3 regions of the Nonomuraea sp. NPDC050783 genome follow, and region 2 is predicted to be linked to each of the others. Evidence: riboswitches for the same ligand, from Rfam matches in the RefSeq annotation. Region 2 holds a riboswitch; each other region holds the start of a gene.
The links. Region 2 has a riboswitch for thiamine pyrophosphate ahead of AB0H75_RS47200 (cytosine permease). Riboswitches for the same ligand answer to the same signal wherever they lie in the genome.
Positions count from the first base shown of each region.

Region 1 (5,621 bases), on a different contig from region 2:
GGGCCCGCCGGGGAGCCGGTGGCGTCGGAGTCGTCCCCGTCGTACAGCTTGTAGGCGTAGTTCGGGGAGCCGATCATGTCGAAGTTCAGGTAGAGGCGGATGCGGTCGCGCTGCTCCTGCGAGAGCGAGGCGACGTACTGGTTGGAGCCGAGCAGGCCGATCTCCTCGCCGGCCCAGAAGGCGAAGCGGACCTTGTTCTTGACCGGGTAGAGCGCCATCTGCTGGGCGATCTCCAGGATGGCCGCGCTGCCCGAGCCGTTGTCGTTGATGCCGGGCCCGGCGGGCACGCTGTCGAGGTGGGCGCCGACCATGACGACGTTGCGCGGGTCGCCGAGCCGGGACTCGGCGATCACGTTGTGGGTGGTGCCGAGCACCAGGTCGGCATCGATCGTGAGGTGCACGGTCGCGCCGGGGGTGGCGGCCAGCTCGTTGCCGACCGCGAAGTCGGCGAACACCATCGGGAGGTTCTGCAGGCCGCCGATGTTCAGCGGGTAGGCGTCCGTCCGGCCGGGCTGGCCCTCGTTGAAGACGATGATGGCGCTCGCGCCGGCCAGGCGGGCGTTCTGGACCTTGGTGGCGAACGGGCAGGTGCCGCGCTGGACGAGCGCGATCCGCCCGGCGACGAACCCGGCGAAGTCGGACGCCTCGCAGCCGCTGGTCGAGGTGGGCGCCGGGGTGGGCGGCAGGGTCAGGTCCACGGCCTGGATCTGCGCGGTCACGTCGCCGGACGGTGAGGGCTGGAAGGTGTAGAAGTCCTCGTTCGGCACGTACGTCTTGCCGCCCTGCACCGACAGCGCGGGCGGGGAGTTCTCGCTCCAGCTCTCCACGAAGTTGACGGGCTGGACGGTGACCTTGTAGCCGGCCCTGCGCAGCTTGCCGGCGACGTAGTCGCGGGAGGCGTCGTAGCCGGGGGTGCCGGCGGCGCGGGTGCCGCCGTTGGCGGTGGCGAGGTCCTGGAGGGCCTGCAGATGCTTGGTGACGTTCGTGCCCTTGACCTGCTTGACGAGCAGCTTGGCGAAGACGTCGTCGAGGCCGCCCGCCTGCGCCGGGGTGGCGGAGGCGAGGGCCGTGGTGAGCAGGGCGACGGGTAAGGCGAGTGCGAGGGCGTATCTGCGCATACGCATGCGGCGAACTCCCAGCTTGCCGGGGACAGGGAAGGCGGGCGTTTTCCCCCGAGCCGCGCCGAACGCGAACGTAACTCGCACTTCACACGCTGAAAAGGCCCATTAACCCCGCAAATTCTGAGATTTCAGGACTCGTTGCCGCGCGCGCGGGCGCGGGCCCGGCGTTTGCCCTCGTGCATGGCCTGCACCCGGGCGACCGGGATCGCGTGCCCCTCCTCGACGAGGTCGGCGGGCAGGGCCTGCGGCGCCGGCATGGCGGCGGCCCACGGATCCGCCTCCTCGACCAGCGCGGGCACCGTCCTGATGGTGAAGTCGCGCGGCGCCACCCGGTCGAGGTCCGCCCAGGACACCGGGAAGGACACCGGCGCCCCGGGCCGGACGCGCGGGCTGTAGGCGGCCACGACCGTCGCGCCGCCCGCCCGGGTCGAGTCGATGAAGACCTTGCCCGCGCGGTCCTCCCTGATGAACGCCGTCGTGGCCAGCGCCGGGTCGGCCCGCTCGGCACGGGCCCCCAGCGCGCGGGTGGCGGCGGCCAGGTCCTCGGCCGGGATGCCCGCCTCCACCGGCACGAACACGTGCACGCCCTTGGCCCCGCTGGTCTTCACCGCGCCCGCCAGCCCGGCCTCCTCCAGCGCCTGCCGCACCAGGAACGCCGCCCGCACCGCCAGCCCGAACGACTCCGTGCCCTCGGGCGGGTCGAGGTCCAGCACCAGGTGGGTGAAGTGGTGGCCGGCGTACAGCGCGGGGTGGTACTCCACCGCCCGCTGGTTGCCGAACCAGATGAGCGTGCGCCGGTCGTTGGCCAGCGCGTACGTCACCTGCCGGTGCGAGGCCTCCGCCCACACCGAGACGCGCTCGATCCACGGGGGCGCGTACTTGGGCAGGTTCTTCTGCATGAACGGCTCCTGCCCCGGCCGTACCCGGACGACCGAGAGCGCCCGGTCGCGCAGCGCCGGGACGAGCCGCCCGGACACCGCGTCGAGATAGTCGACCAGGTCGCGCTTGGTGGCCTCGGCCCCGTCGAACAGCGGCTGGTCGAGATTGGTCAGCGTCACGCCCTCGCGCGTCTCATCGCCGGTCACCCCGTCCACGATATCGGGAACAACGGCACAGATCATGACCCGCTACCTGTATCCGACCCGCCACGGCGAGGCCACCGGCGAGAACGGCCTCCTGACGGCCGGGCTGCGCTGGACCGGGCTCCCGCCCGAGCCGCGGATCCGAGCCCCTGTTACAGTGATCGACTGACGCGGGGTGCCCGGCGGCCGAGCCGGGCTGAGATCACACCCGTCGAACCTGATCTAGCTCGCACTAGCGAAGGGACGTCATGTTCTGCGATGACATGTGGCTGCGCACGGCCGACCTGATGACCGCCATCCACGAGCACCCGTTCAACGCCGCGCTCGGCGACGGCACCCTCGACCCCGACCGGTTCGCGTTCTACATCGTGCAGGACGCCCGCTACCTGGAGTCCTTCTCCAAGGCCCTGGCCACCGCCTCGGCGCGGGCCGCGGACCCGGAGGAGGCGGCGTTCTTCGCCCTCAGCGCGCACACCGCGCTGGCCGCCGAGCGCCTGCTGCACGCCGGCTACGTGGCCGAGCTGGGCGCCGACGCGGCCGGGCTCGCCACCTCGCCGACGTGCCTGGCCTACGCGTCGTTCCTCCAGGCCACGGCGCTGTCGGCGGCGTACCCCGTGCTGGTGGCGGCGGTGCTGCCGTGCTTCTGGATCTACCAGGACGTGGGCACGGCGCTGCTGAAGCGCGCGGGCGACCTGGACGGCCACCCGTACGGCAAGTGGATCTCCACGTACTCGGACCCGGAGTTCGCGGCCTCGGTCGAGCAGGCCAAGGCCATCGCCGACCGGCTCGCCGCCGCGGCGGACCCGGCCACGCGGGAGGCGATGGAGCGGGCCTACCGGACGGCGGCGGCGTACGAGTGGATGTTCTGGGACAGCGCGTGGCGGCGCGAGGGCTGGCCGACGGCCCGCTGGCTCGCGCCCTGATCCGCCCGCCGGTCAGCCGGGCGCGGCGGTCCTGGCGGCCATCGCCTCCTTCTCCGCGCGGGTGGCGATGAGCCCGGACGGCGCCAGGATCCTCGACTCCTCGAACGGCGCCTCCGTGGTCGGCAGCGGCGCGCCCGCCCTGATCGCCTTCGTCCACACCCGGGCCGCGTCCAGGATGACGATGATGATCATGACGGCGAACAGCGCGGCCAGGACGCCGTCCACGGTGGAGTTGACGACGACCTGCCGCATCGCGTCCGCGGACTTGGCGGGCGCGAGCAGCCGTCCCTGGTCGAGGGCGGTCTGGTAGCGGTCGCGCTGGGCGAAGAAGCCGAGCGTCGGGTCGGCCGAGAAGACCTTCTGGTAGCTCGCCGTCAGCGTGACCGCGACGTCCCAGGCCAGCGGCACCGCCGTCACCCAGGCCCACCTGAGCCGCCCGCTCTTGATCAGCAGGGTCGTGGCCACGGTGAGCGCCACCGCAGCGAGGAGCTGGTTGGCGATGCCGAACAGCGGGAAGAGCTGGTTGATGCCGCCGAGCGGGTCGTTGACGCCCTGGTAGAGGAAGTAGCCCCAGGCCGCCACGACCACCGCGCTGGAGGCCACCAGGCCCGGCCACCAGCTCACCCGGGCCATCGGCTTCCACAGGTTGCCGACGGTGTCCTGGAGCATGAACCGGCCCACCCGGGTGCCGGCGTCCACGGTGGTGAGGATGAACAGCGCCTCGAACATGATCGCGAAGTGGTACCAGAACGCCTGCAGCCCGGTGCCGCCGAGGAAGCCGCTGAAGATCTGCGAGATGCCGACGGCCAGCGTCGGCGCGCCGCCGGTGCGGGCGATCAGCGTCTGCTCCTGCACGGCCGCCGCCGCGGCCTGGAGCTGCTCGGGGGTGATCGTGAAGCCCAGGTTCGCGACCGCCTGGGAGGCCGACTGGACGGTGGCGCCGACCACGCCGGCCGGGGCGTTCATCGCGAAGTAGAGGCCCGGCGACAACACGCAGGCCGCGGTGATCGCCATCACGGCCACGAACGACTCCATGAGCATGGAGCCGTACCCGATCATGCGGACCTGCGTCTCCTTCTGGATCATCTTGGGCGTGGTGCCGGAGGAGATCAGCGAGTGGAACCCGGACAGCGCCCCGCAGGCGATGATGATGAACACGAACGGGAACAGCGAGCCCGCGAAGACCGGCCCCTTGCCGTTGAAGGCGAAGTCGGTGAAGGCCGTGGTGCGCAGCGGCGGCATCGTGACGGCGATGCCGACCGCGATCAGCGCGATCGTGCCGATCTTCATGAACGTGGACAGGTAGTCGCGCGGCGCGAGCAACATCCACACCGGCAGCACCGCGGCCACGAACCCGTACGCGATGAGCCACAGCGCCAGCGCCGACGGGCTCAGCGTGAAGGCCGGCGCCCAGCTCGACGCCTGCACCCAGCCGCCCGCCACGATCGCCAGGACGAGCAGCGCGACCCCGATCACGGTCGTCTCGACGACCCTGCCCGGCCGCAGCACCCGCAGGTAGAAGCCCATGAACAGGGCGATCGGGATGGTCATCGCGATCGAGAAGACGCCCCACGGCGACCGCGCGAGCGCGTTGACCACGACGAGCGCCAGCACGGCCAGCAGGATGATCATGATGGCGAAGACCGCGACGAGCGCCGCCGCCCCGCCGACCGGCCCGATCTCCTCGCGGGCCATCTGACCCAGGCTGCGGCCGTTGCGGCGCATCGAGAAGAACAGGACCACCATGTCCTGGACGGCCCCGGCGAAGATGACGCCCGCGATGATCCAGATGGTGCCGGGCAGGTAGCCCATCTGGGCGGCCAGCACGGGCCCGACCAGCGGCCCGGCCCCGGCGATGGCGGCGAAGTGGTGGCCGAACAGGATGCGGCGGTCCGTCGGCTGGTAGTCGATGCCGTTGTCGAGCCGCTCGGCCGGGGTCGCCCGGCGGTCGTCGGCCCCCAGCACCCGGCGCACGATGAACCGGGCGTAGAACCGGTAGGCGATGGCGTACGAGCCGAGCGCCGCGCACAGCAGCCACACCGCGTTGACGTTCTCGCCCCTGGACAGGGCGAGCACGGCCCAGCCGACGGCGCCCACGACGGCGACCGCCGTCCAGATGATGATGGAACGCAGCTTCACCGGTTACCTCCCACGGGAAGAGCCGTACGGCGGGCGCCCCAGGCAGCAGCGCAGACCGGCGTCCGGCGGCAGATCGGTGGTGATGCGCCGCCAGCGCCACAGCGGGCGGCAGTCGATCGTGACCGGCAGCTCGGCCAGGTGCACCCAGGCGGTGGGGTGCGCGTACACCACGTCGGGCAGCAGGCTGCGCGCCTGCTTCGGAAGGCGGGAGCGGCGCAGTGGCCGGACCGAGAACTCGCCGGCGTCCGCGCAGCACAGGCCGGTCACGTGCCAGTCGAAGAACACCACTTCGTCGTCACGCAGCGCTTCACGGGCGGCGGGCGTGAGCGTGATAAGGGACATCTGTGGCTCCTGAA
Region 1 covers NZ_JBFAHK010000021.1:133,979-139,599, forward strand. Annotated here, with positions in the region: gene AB0H75_RS39595 (M28 family metallopeptidase) at 1-1,124, opposite strand, end outside; gene AB0H75_RS39600 (DNA polymerase domain-containing protein) at 1,250-2,206, opposite strand; gene AB0H75_RS39605 (hypothetical protein) at 2,241-2,372, shown strand; TPP riboswitch at 2,365-2,464, shown strand; gene AB0H75_RS39610 (TenA family protein) at 2,452-3,126, shown strand; gene AB0H75_RS39615 (carbon starvation CstA family protein) at 3,139-5,265, opposite strand; gene AB0H75_RS39620 (hypothetical protein) at 5,269-5,607, opposite strand.
Region 1: linked by a shared signal. The riboswitch ahead of AB0H75_RS39610 (TenA family protein) and the one ahead of AB0H75_RS47200 (cytosine permease) in region 2 are both predicted to bind thiamine pyrophosphate.

Region 2 (5,621 bases):
CAATTCGCGGCTCACCGGCATCGAGGGCGTCCTCGACGACTACGAGGGCCGCCCCGGCGACACTCCCGGCACCAACTGGCTGCTGGTCGGCTCCGACAGCCGCAAGGGCCTGTCGGCGGCCGACCGCAAGAAGCTGGCCACCGGGCGGGCCGTCGGGCAGCGTACGGACTCGATGATGCTGCTGCACATCCCCGACACCGGCGACAAGCCCACACTGGTCAGCCTGCCCCGCGACTCGGCCGTCACCATCCCCGGCAAGGGGCGCGACAAGCTCAACTCCGCCTACGCCATCGGCGGCCCGAAGCTGCTGGTCCGCACCGTGGAGACGGTCACCGGCGTGCACATCGACAACTACATGGAGATCGGGTTCGCCGGGTTCGTGGGCATCGTGGACGCGGTCGGCGGCGTCGAGATCAACGTGCGGGCCGACGTGGACGACCCCAAGGCCGGGCTCAAGCTGAAGAAGGGCACCCAGGTGCTCAACGGCGCCCAGGCCCTCGGCTACGTCCGCACCAGGAAGGGTGGCGCGCTGCCCGACTTCGAGCGGACCAAGCGGCAGCGGCAGTTCCTGGGCGCGGTGGTGAAGAAGGCGGCCAGCCCCGGCGTGCTGATCAACCCGTTCACCTCGATCCCGCTGGCCATGAGCGCCACGGACGCCGTCCAGGTGGACGACGGGACGGGCGTGTTCGACATGTTGTCGCTCGGCATGTCGATGGGCGACAGCCCGGTGACGACCGTGGTGCCGTTCGGCGGGAACGAGGTCGTGGCCGGCGGCGGTGCGGCGGTCAAGTGGGACCGGACCAAGGCCGTGGCCCTGTTCGACGCGCTGAAGAACGACAAGCCGGTGCCGAAGGACATCGCCGACGGCACCTGACCGGGGCCACCCGCTCGGGGCCGGTTAGCCGGCTAGCCGGTTAGCCGGAGGAGGCGGTGGTGGCGGCGACGGTGGCGGCGGTGATCGCGGTCACGGTGGCGGCGTTGATGGCCGCGATGGCCTTGGCCACCGCGTCGCCCGCCCAGGCGCCCTCGGCGATCTCCTTCACCCGCTGCCTGCTCGCGCCGGGGAACGCCTTGCGGTCCAGCTTGGCGGCGTGCATGATCGCGATCAGGACGGCGGTGCGGGCGTCGGGGTCCGCCCCGCCCAGCGCCGCCGCCACTCGCTCCCTGACCTCGGCCTCCACCGCCGGATCGGCCTCCGGCCAGCGGGTGACGGGGAAGATCCCGAGCACCTTGCCCCGCTCCTCGGTCAGCACCCCGGCCTGGGCGAGCTTGGTGAGCAGCCGCTTGCGCAGCTTGGCCGACTGGAGGCGCTGCACCCACCAGGCGGGCTTGCGCTCCTTGCCGTCCTCGGCGATGCGGGTGAGCGTGGCGTCCAGCTCGTCGTCGCCGAGCGGCGCGGAGCTGGTGAGCACGAGCTTCTTGTCCGACAGCTCCACGCGGCCCTCGACGGCGAGCTCGGCCAGGAGCGCGCCGCCCAGGGCGGGGTCGAGCTGGGTGGCGCTGATGAGCTGCTTGCCGTCGTCCTCGCCGTGGGCCAGCAGGAGGAGCTCTTCGGCGATCGTCACCTTCGTCATGCCTCGACACTAGCCGCCCGGCCGCGGCCGTTCCGGTGGCGTCGCGCGCCGTGCTCGGCGCCGTACCCTGGGGGCATGCCGGAGCTTCCCGAGGTGGAGTCCCTGGCTCACTTCCTGCGCGAGCGGGCGGTGGGCCGATCGATCATGGCTGTCGACGTGGTCGGCATCCAGGTGCTCAAGACGTTCGATCCGCCGGTCAGCGCGCTCGGCGGCCTGACGGTCACCGGGGTGGCCAGGCACGGCAAGTTCCTCGACCTCGACTGCGACGGGCTGCACCTGGTCATCCACCTGGCCCGGGCGGGGTGGCTGCGCTGGCGCGAGGACCTGTCGGGCGCCAGGCCGGTCCGGCCGGGGAAGGGCCCGCTGGCGGTGCGGGTGCGGTTCGCGCCGGACGACGACGGGCCCGGCGGTGCGGGCAGGGCGCCGGGGTTCGAGCTGACGGAGGCGGGGACGCAGAAGCGGCTGGCCGTCTATGTCACGAAAAATCCGGACGAGGTGCCCGGCATCGCCGCCCTCGGCCCCGACCCCCTCGACCCGTCCTTCACCGTCGAGGCGCTCAAGCGCATCATCGGCGGCAACCGCACCCAGATCAAGGGCCTGCTGCGCGACCAGAAGGTGATCGCCGGCATCGGCAACGCCTACTCCGACGAGGTGCTGCACGCCGCCAGGATGTCCCCGTTCAAGATCGCTTCGACCCTGACCGACGCCCAGATCGCCGACCTGCACGAGGCCATCGTCACCACGCTGGCCGAGGCCGTCGAGCGGGCGCACGGCCTGGCGGCCAAGGACCTCAAGGCGGAGAAGAAGTCGGGGCTGCGGGTGCACAACCGCACCGGCCAGCCCTGCGACGTGTGCGGCGACACCATCCGCGAGGTGTCGTTCGCCGACTCCTCGCTCCAGTACTGCCCCACCTGCCAGACGGGCGGCAAGCCGCTGGCCGACCGCCGCCTGTCCAAGCTGCTCAAGTAGCCGGGGACAATGGAGGCATGACCGTTCCCGAGATCGAGGCCACCGCCGTGCCCGACGACGCCTACCTGCTCGACGTCCGCGAGCAGGACGAATGGCTGGCGGGCCACGCGCCGGACGCCGTGCACATCCCGATGACCCAGATCCAGGGGCGCGTCGAGGAGATCCCCGCCGACCGCCCGGTCTACGTCGTCTGCCGGGTCGGCGGGCGCTCGTTGCAGGTCGCGGCCTGGCTCAACCAGCTCGGACGCGAGGCCGTCAACGTCGGCGGCGGCATGCAGTCGTGGCAGGCCGCGCACCGTCCCATGGTCAGCGAGACCGGCCAGGAGCCCTTCGTGGCGTGAGCCCTCCGGGCGCGAATGCCCCATATGGCGCTCGCGGCGCCGGGTGAGGCATCATGGGGGCACCAACTGCAGATCGTCGCGGGAGCTTGGGGCAACCAGGCTGAGAGGGCAGATACCGCTGCTGCCGACCGCCTGAACCTGTCCGGGTAATGCCGGCGTAGGGAGTGTGCGATGGCGCGTGTCGCCGACGAAGTGCCGCTGACCCTCGAAGGGGCCCCGCCGAAGACGCTGGGCGTCCTCGACCAGGGTGCCCTCTGGGCCAACCTCGGGGTCAGCCTCCTCGGCTTCTCCGGGGCGCTGTTCCTGCTCGACCCCCTCGGCAACGCCCCGCTCAGCCTGGCGGCCGCCCTCATGGCGGCGCTGGTCGGCAGCCTCGTCGGCACCGCCATGGTGGGGCTGTCGGCCGTTCCCGGCACCCGCACCGGGCAGCCGGCGATGGTGCTGCTGCGCGGGCTGTTCGGCGCGAAGATCTCCTACGTCCCCACGGTGCTGAACGTCGTCCAGATGCTCGGCTGGGGCGCGTTCGAGCTGTGGGTGATCGCCAAGGCCGCGACCGCGATCTTCGGCGGCATCCCCTACCAGGTGTGGGTGCTCGTCGCCGGGGTGCTCACCACCGTGCTGACCATCTGGCCGCTCGGCGCGATCCGGCTGCTGCGCCGCTACGTCACGGCCGGCGTGATCCTGTCGATGATCTGGTTCGCCTGGTTCTTTCTGAACGAGGCCCCCACGCACGGCGGCGGCACCTGGACCGCGTTCCCGGCCGCCGTGGACTACGTGATCGCGCTGTCGGTCTCCTGGGTGCCGATGGCCGCCGACTTCGCCCGGCACTCCCGCTCCGGCCGCGCCGCGTTCACCGGCGTCGTCGGCGGCTACACGCTGGCCCAGGTCGCCTGCCTCGGGCTGGGCGTGTACGCGGTCGCCATCGCCGGCTCGGCGGCGGTGACGGCCGACAGCACGGCGGTGTTCGCCCCGTTCGTGGCGGTGCCGGCCGGGGCGCTGTTCTTCGGCATCCTGGTGCTGCGCGAGAGCGACCAGTCGTTCGCGAACGTCTACTCCACGACCGTGTCCCTGCAGAACCTCATGCCGCGCGTGGACCGGCGCGTCCTCTCCGGCGCGATCGGCCTGCTGATCACCGCGATCGCCCTGGTCGTGGACGTGACCTCCTACGGCGCGTTCCTCGGCGTGATCGGCGCGGTCTTCGTGCCGATGTTCGCGGTGCTGGCCGTGGACTACTTCCTGTTCGCCCGCTCCTGGGACACCAGCGAGAGCGCCCCCTCGCGCTGGAACATGCTGGTGCCGTGGGCCCTCGGCTTCGCCGCCTACTGGCTGACCACCTCGACGCCCACGCTGCCGGCGTGGGACGCGTTCTGGGCCGGCACGCGCGCCGCGATCGGCTTCGCCCGCCAGCCGTGGATGAACGGCGCCCTCGGCGCGGCCCTGGTGGCGGCGCTGGTGACGCTGGCCGTCGGGCTGCTCACGGGCCGGTCGTGGCGCGCCGTTCGACGTTGAGCAGGTGCTGCTTGGCGGCCACGCCGCCCGCGTAGTCGCCGAGACCGCCGTCCTCGCGCACCACCCGGTGGCAGGGCACGATCACGCAGACGGGGTTGGAGGCCAGCGCGTTGCCGATCGCCCGCAGCGCGCGCGGCCGGCCGATGCTCTCGCCGATGCGCTCCAGCGTCGTGGTGGTGCCGTAGGGGACCGCCAGGGTCTTCTGCAGCACCGTGCGGGCGAACGGCGTGGCCAGTGCCAGGTCGACCGGCGTGGCGAAGGCCCGCAGCCGCCCGGAGAAGTAGGCGTCCAGCTCGCGGCGCACCGGGTCGAGGCGGCGCGGGTCGGGGCCGATGAAGCGGCCGACGTTGCGGCTGATCAGCTCGAAGACGTTGTGCTCCGGCTCGAAGGAGCAGGCCACGGTGCCCTTGGCGGTCACCGCCAGCACCAGCCGGCCCACGGCGCCGTCGTACGTGCCGAACGCGACGTCGGGAGGGCTCTCCCCCCGGTACGTGCTGGAGGTCACACGCAGCAGGGCGTCCAGATCGCCGCTCGTCATGACCTCAGCTCCTCCTGGGAATCTTCGTGACCGCAGCGTATCGGACGGATCGCCCGGCGCGCTCACCGCGCCACGTGCACTATGGAGGAGTGGGGGATCAATGGGCCGGTAGTGACGACGAGATCGCCCGCGCGGTGCTCTCCAGCTCGCCCAACGCCGTCGTGGTGGTCGACAGGGACCAGAGCGTGCTGGTCTGGAACGAGGCCGCCGAGCGGCTCTTCGGCTGGACCGCGGCCGAGATGCTGGGGCGCCGGGCGCCGATCGTCCCGCCGGAGCTGACCGCCGAGCACAACGCGGTGCTCGAACGCGTACGCACCGGCGGCCAGGTGTCGGTGCGCACCAAGCGCCTGCGCAGCGACGGCGGCCTGCTCGACGTGCGGGTGGACATCAGCGCGCTGCGGCTCGGCAGCGCCGTGGCCGGCTACGTGTGCGTCCATCACCTGGCCAGGACCGACAAGGTGGCCAGGAGCCGCATGGCCCGCCGGGCCCGGCTGGTGCGCCGGCTCACCGACGTGGTCGGCGACATCAACTCCGACCTGGAGCTGTCGGCCGTGCTCGACCGGATCTCGGCCAGCCTGACCGAGCTGACCGGGGCGGACGCGGGCGGGTTCGTGCTCATCGAGCGCGACCGGCTGCGGCTGGTGAGCACCTACCAGCTTCCCGGCGCCATCCGCGGCACCACCGCGGACC
Region 2 covers NZ_JBFAHK010000038.1:36,341-41,961, reverse strand. Annotated here, with positions in the region: gene AB0H75_RS47220 (LCP family protein) at 1-874, shown strand, start outside; gene AB0H75_RS47215 (GPP34 family phosphoprotein) at 915-1,574, opposite strand; gene AB0H75_RS47210 (Fpg/Nei family DNA glycosylase) at 1,650-2,543, shown strand; gene AB0H75_RS47205 (rhodanese-like domain-containing protein) at 2,561-2,884, shown strand; TPP riboswitch at 2,953-3,066, shown strand; gene AB0H75_RS47200 (cytosine permease) at 3,056-4,393, shown strand; gene AB0H75_RS47195 (methylated-DNA--[protein]-cysteine S-methyltransferase) at 4,359-4,931, opposite strand; gene AB0H75_RS47190 (ATP-binding protein) at 5,021-5,621, shown strand, end outside.

Region 3 (5,621 bases), on a different contig from region 2:
GGCGCCGTAGGTGACCGACACGAACGTCGGCCGCAACGACTCCAGCTCCCTGATCGCCTTCCAGAGCTGCCGCTCGCCCTCGTCGGTCTTGGGCGGGAAGAACTCGAAGGAGAACGTGCGGCCGCCGGCGGCGAGCATGTCGCGGACGGTGGGGACACGTCCCGGCAGGATGGAGGGTCGTCCGAGCGCCATGGTCCAAGGCTACAGGCAGCCGGGCCGGGCACGGAGGCCCCCGGCCGTCACCCCGGCGGCTCGCGGACCTCACCCCGGCCCGGATCGGAACCGCTCCGACCGGCCACTAGTCTCGGAGACATGACCACTGACGCCGCGAGCATGGACGTCCTGCGCACGCGCGTGGAGCGTGCCCTGGGCGCCTTCGTCGAACGCCAGCTGCCCGCCTCCGGCGACCCCGATTTCCGGCCGCTGCGCGCGGCAGCCGAGGACCTGCTGGCCGGCGGCAAGCGGCTGCGGCCCGCGTTCTGCTACTGGGGGTGGCGCGGCGCGGGCGGCGCGGACGACCCCGCCATCTTCACCGCGGCGGCCTCGCTGGAGCTGCTGCAGGCCAGCGCGCTCGTCCATGACGACGTGATGGACAAGAGCGACCTGCGCAGGGGCATGCCGTCGGCGCACCGCCGCTTCGAGACCCTGCACGAGAAGGCCGGCTGGCACGGCTCGGCCGAGCAGTTCGGCGAGGGCGCGGCGATCCTGCTGGGCAACCTGCTGCTGATCTGGTCGGGCGAGATGTGGCGCACCAGCGGCCTGCCGCGCGAGTCGCTGGAGGCGGCCCAGCCGGTGCACGACCACATGCGCACCGAGCTGATGTGCGGCCAGTACCTCGACCTGCTGGAGCAGGCGCACGGGGAGAACACCTTCGAGTCGGCGCTGCGGGTGGCGCTGTTCAAGAGCGGCAAGTACTCGGTGGAGCAGCCGCTGCGGCTCGGCCTGGCGCTGGCCGCGCGCAAGCTCACCCCCTGGATGGACGAGCTGTGCACCGGCTACGGCCAGGCGGTCGGCATCGCCTTCCAGCTGCGCGACGACATCCTGGGCGTCTTCGGCGACCCGGCGCAGACCGGCAAGCCCGCCGGCGACGACCTGCGCGAGGGCAAGCGCACCATGCTGGTGGCCCGCACGCTGGCCGCCGCCTCCCCCGGTGACGCCGCGACCGTGCGGCGGCTGCTCGGCGACCCCGGGCTGGACGAGGGCGGGGTGGCCACGCTGCGCCGCGTCATCGAGGGCACGGGCGCGCTGGACGAGTGCGAGCGTCTGATCGGCGACTACCTGGGCGAGGCGCTGTCCGCGCTGGACCGGGCTCCGGTCACCGAGGAGGCCCGCGCGGCGCTGAAGGAGCTGGCGGTCGCCGCCACCTCCCGCAGCACCTGACGACCCGGCGGCTCCCGATCCGACGGCTCCCGATCCGGCGGCTCCCGATCCAACGGCGCCGGGCCTGACCGCGTGTGGCCCGACCGCGCCGGGCCCGACCGCGCGGCCCGACGGCCCCCGGCGCGACGACGCCGCCCTCCCCCGTGCGGGGAGGGCGGCGTCGGTGGTCGGGTGACGGGTCAGGCCGCTGCGGCCAGGCGCTTGGCGAACTCGGCCGCCGCCGCGCCGGGGTCGTCGGCGTCGGTGATCGCCCGCACGACCACGACCCGGCGCACGCCGTACGACAGGACCTCGTCCAGGTTGGCGAGGTCGATGCCGCCGATCCCGAACCACGGCCGCGAGGTGTCCAGCGACGCCGCGTGCCGCAGCAGCGACGGGCCGGGCGCGGGGCGGCCGGGCTTGGTGGGCGTGGGCCAGACGGGCCCGCAGCAGAAGTAGTCGACGCCCTCCTCCACGGCCGCGGCGGACGCCTCGGCGGCGGAGTGGGTGGACCGTCCGATGACGATGTCGTCGCCGAGTATCTCTCGCGCGACCGTCAAGGGAAGGTCGTCCTGCCCCAGGTGGAGCACGTCGGGACGGGCGGCGTAGGCGATGTCCGCCCGGTCGTTGACCGCCAGCAGCTTGCCGTGCCGGTCGCAGGCGTCGCGGAAGACCTCCAGGAGGGCGAGTTCGTCGCGTGCCTCCAGGCCCTTCTCCCGCAGCTGGATGATGTCCACGCCGCCTGCCAGCACCGTGTCGAGGAACTGCGCCAGGTCGCCGCGGTCGCGGCGGCCGTCGGTGCAGAGATAGAGGCGGGCCTCAGAAAGCGAGGGCTTGGGCACGCCGCTTGACCTCCGTGTGACGGCCGGCCCTGATCGCCTCGATGGGCGAGCCGGGCAGGGAGTCGTCGGGGGTGAAGAGCCAGCGCAGGGACTCGACGTCGTCGTAGCCGGCGTCCTGCAGCACGGTCAGCGTGCCGGGCAGGCCCTTCATCACGTCCTTCCCGTCGAGGAACACCGCGGGCACCTGCGGCGCACCGCTGCCCTCCCGGCGCACGCCGAGGAGCTTGTGGTCCTTGAGGAGTTGCTTGGCCCGCCCGATCGAGAGGTCGAGGCGCCGGGCCACTTCGGGGAGCGTGAGCCACTCGTTGACGAGTTGGTCGGTCTCCCGGTCGATCTGCGCAACAGAAAGCGTCACGGAACCACAACTACCACATGGCGTGCTTGCTCAAACAACACAATCCCGTAGGGGCACTTCTGGATCTACCAGGCGTTCCGCGTCCAGCCGGGAGCCCGCGTCGATGAGCCGGCGGCCCTGGACGAGATCCCGCGGGCGATCGACGGCGAACACCGCGGCGATCGTGCCGTCGCCCTTCAGCCAGACGGCCGACCACTTGCCCTCCGGGCCGCCGCGGTAGAGCAGGCGCTCGCCCGCCGGGTGGTGGCCGGCGTACTGGACCATGTGCCCGAACTGCTCCGACCAGAAGTACGGCACCGGGTCGTAGACGGCGTCCTCGCCGAGCAGGGTCGCGGCGGCGACCTCGGGGGCGTTGAGCGCGGTGTCCCAGTGCTCGACCCGGAGCCTGGTCCCGAAGCGGCGCGACCACCAGGCGGCGCAGTCGCCGACCGCGACCGTGCCGGGCAGGGAGGCACGCAGGCGCTCGTCCACGACGACGCCGTTGTGCAGGTCGAGGTCGGCGTCGGCCAGCCACTCGACGGCCGGGCGCACGCCGATGCCGGCGACGACCACGTGCGCGTCCACGAACTCGCCGCCGACCAGCTCCACGCCGCCCTCCTCGACGGCGTGGACCATCGTCTCCAGGCGCAGGTCGATGCCCTCGTACCAGCGCTCGGTGCGGGCGCCGATCTCCGCGCCGACGGCGGTGGCCAGCGGGGCGGGGCCGGCCTCGATCACGGTGACCGCGCAGCCGGCGCGGCGGGCGGCGGTGGCCACCTCGGCGCCGATCCAGCCGGCCCCGATGATCGCGACCCGGGCGCCGGGGACGAGCGCGGCCCGCAGCTCGTGGGCGTCGTCGAGGGTGCGCAGGACGTACTGCGGGCCGTCGCCGGGCAACCGGACCGGCTCGGCCCCGGTGGCGATGACCAGGCCGTCGTGGCGCAGCTCGCCCTCGGTGGTCTCGACGACCCCTGAGCGCAGCGCGACGGCGGACACGCCGGGGCGGAACGTGACGCGCAGCGCGGCCAGGTCCGTCTCGACGAACGTGGTGTCGGACTCGCCGAGCAGCACGCTCTTGGTCAGCGGCGGGCGGTCGTAGGGGCGGTGGCGCTCCCGCCCCACCAGGGTGATCTCGCCGCCGAACCCCCGCGCGCGCAGCGCCTCGGCCGTGCGCACGCCCGCCAGGCCCGCTCCCACCACCACGACATGGTCCACGAGCAAGACCATAGACGGAGGCCGGGCCGGAGGGTGCAAGGGGGGCGTGTCCGGGCATGGCGGCGAGGCCGTAGGCTGGAGAGCGTAAGACGCGCGGGAGTCCGGCCGCACCGGGCTGAGAGGAAGGCTGTGACGGGCCTTCGACCGCAAGACACCTGATCCGGATCATGCCGGCGAAGGGAGCGCCCAGTGGACGTGCCGGTGGATGTCACAGCGGATGTCGCGGCGGATGTCACAGCGGAGGTGCCCGCCGGCGTGCCGGCGGAGGTGCCCCCCGACGCGGTCCTGGTCGTCGGCGGCGGGATCGTCGGGCTGTCCGTGGCGTGGCGGCTGGCGCGGGCGGAGCGGCCGGTCACCGTGGTCGATCCGCACCCCGCCGGAGGCGCCTCGCACGCGGCGGCCGGGATGCTGGCGCCCGTCAGCGAGGTGACCTACACCGAGGAGCCGCTGCTGCGGCTGGGCATGGCGTCGCTGCGGCGCTGGCCGGCCTTCGCCGCCGAGCTGGCCGCCGACGCGGGCCTGCCCGGTGCCGACACCGTGGACCTGCGCGCGGAGGGCACGCTCGACGTGGCCTTCGGCGCCGACGACCTCGCGGCGCTGGACGAGCTGGCCGCGTTCATGGAGAAGCTGGGGCTGCCGGTCGAGCGGCTGACCGGGCGCGAGTGCCGCCGCCTGGAGCCGATGCTGGCGCCGTCGGTGCGCGGCGGGCTGCTGGCCTCGGGCGACGCCTGGGTGGATCCGCGCCGCGTGACGGCGGCGCTGCTGGCCGCGCTGGAGCGGCTGGGGGTGCCGCTGGTGCGCGCCCGCGCCACCGAGCTGCTGCGGGAGAACGGCGTGGTCACCGGCGTACGCCTGGAGGCGGGCCGGGGCGCAGCGGGCCAGGACGCGGCAGACCAAGGCGCGGCAGACCAAGGCGTGACGGGCCAAGGCGTGACGGGCCAAGGCGCGGCGCGCCAAGGCGCGGCGCGCCAAGGCGCGGCGGGCCGGGGCGCGGCGGGCGGGCCGGGCGAGCTGCGGGCCGGGCGGGTGGTGCTGGCGGCCGGTGCCTGGAGCGCCGGGCTGGCCGGGGTGCCGGTGCGCCCGGTCAAGGGGCAGATCCTGCGCCTGCGCTCGCCGCAGCCGCTGCTGAGCCGGTGCGTACGCGGCACCGTCCACGGCTCGTCCGTCTACCTCGTCCCCCGGGGCGACGGCGAGCTGGTGGTCGGCGCGACCCAGGAGGAGCTGGGCTTCGACACCCGGGTGACCGCCGGCGGCCTGTACGAGCTGCTGCGCGACGCCAGGGAGCTGGTGCCCGGCGTGACCGAGCTGGAGCTGGCCGACGTGGTGGCGGGCCTGCGCCCCGGCACGCCGGACAACCTGCCGCTCATCGGCCCGCTCACTGGCTCACTCACTGGCTCACTCACTGGGCCGGACGGCGCGGCGAGGCTCGTCCTGGCCACCGGCCACCACCGGGGAGGCGTGCTGCTCGCGCCCCTCACGGCGGCCCTGGTCGCCGGGGAGACGAGCGCCGAGGAGGGCGAGCTGGCGGCGCTGTGCTCGCCGGCGAGATTTCGGGAGATCTCATGAAGGTGCAGATCAACGGGGCCGCGCACGAGGTCCCCGACGGCACGACCGTCGCGCAGGCCGTGCGGACCCTGACCACGGCGACCACCGGGGTGGCCGTGGCGCTGAACGACGAGGTGGTCACGCGCGGCGCCTGGGAGACCACGGCGCTGCGCGACAGCGACCGCGTGGAGGTGCTGACGGCGGTGCAAGGTGGATGATCTGATCATCGCCGGGGAGAAGTTCTCCTCCCGGCTCATCATGGGCACCGGCGGCGCCCCCTCCCTGGAGGTGCTGGACCAGGCGCTGGCGGCCTCCGGCACCGAGCT
Region 3 covers NZ_JBFAHK010000003.1:431,923-437,543, forward strand. Annotated here, with positions in the region: gene metF (methylenetetrahydrofolate reductase [NAD(P)H]) at 1-192, opposite strand, end outside; gene AB0H75_RS10105 (polyprenyl synthetase family protein) at 313-1,380, shown strand; gene thiE (thiamine phosphate synthase) at 1,560-2,201, opposite strand; gene AB0H75_RS10115 (Rv2175c family DNA-binding protein) at 2,179-2,556, opposite strand; gene AB0H75_RS10120 (NAD(P)/FAD-dependent oxidoreductase) at 2,587-3,750, opposite strand; TPP riboswitch at 3,834-3,949, shown strand; gene AB0H75_RS10125 (FAD-dependent oxidoreductase) at 3,952-5,316, shown strand; gene thiS (sulfur carrier protein ThiS) at 5,313-5,513, shown strand; gene AB0H75_RS10135 (thiazole synthase) at 5,506-5,621, shown strand, end outside.
Region 3: linked by a shared signal. The riboswitch ahead of AB0H75_RS10125 (FAD-dependent oxidoreductase) and the one ahead of AB0H75_RS47200 (cytosine permease) in region 2 are both predicted to bind thiamine pyrophosphate.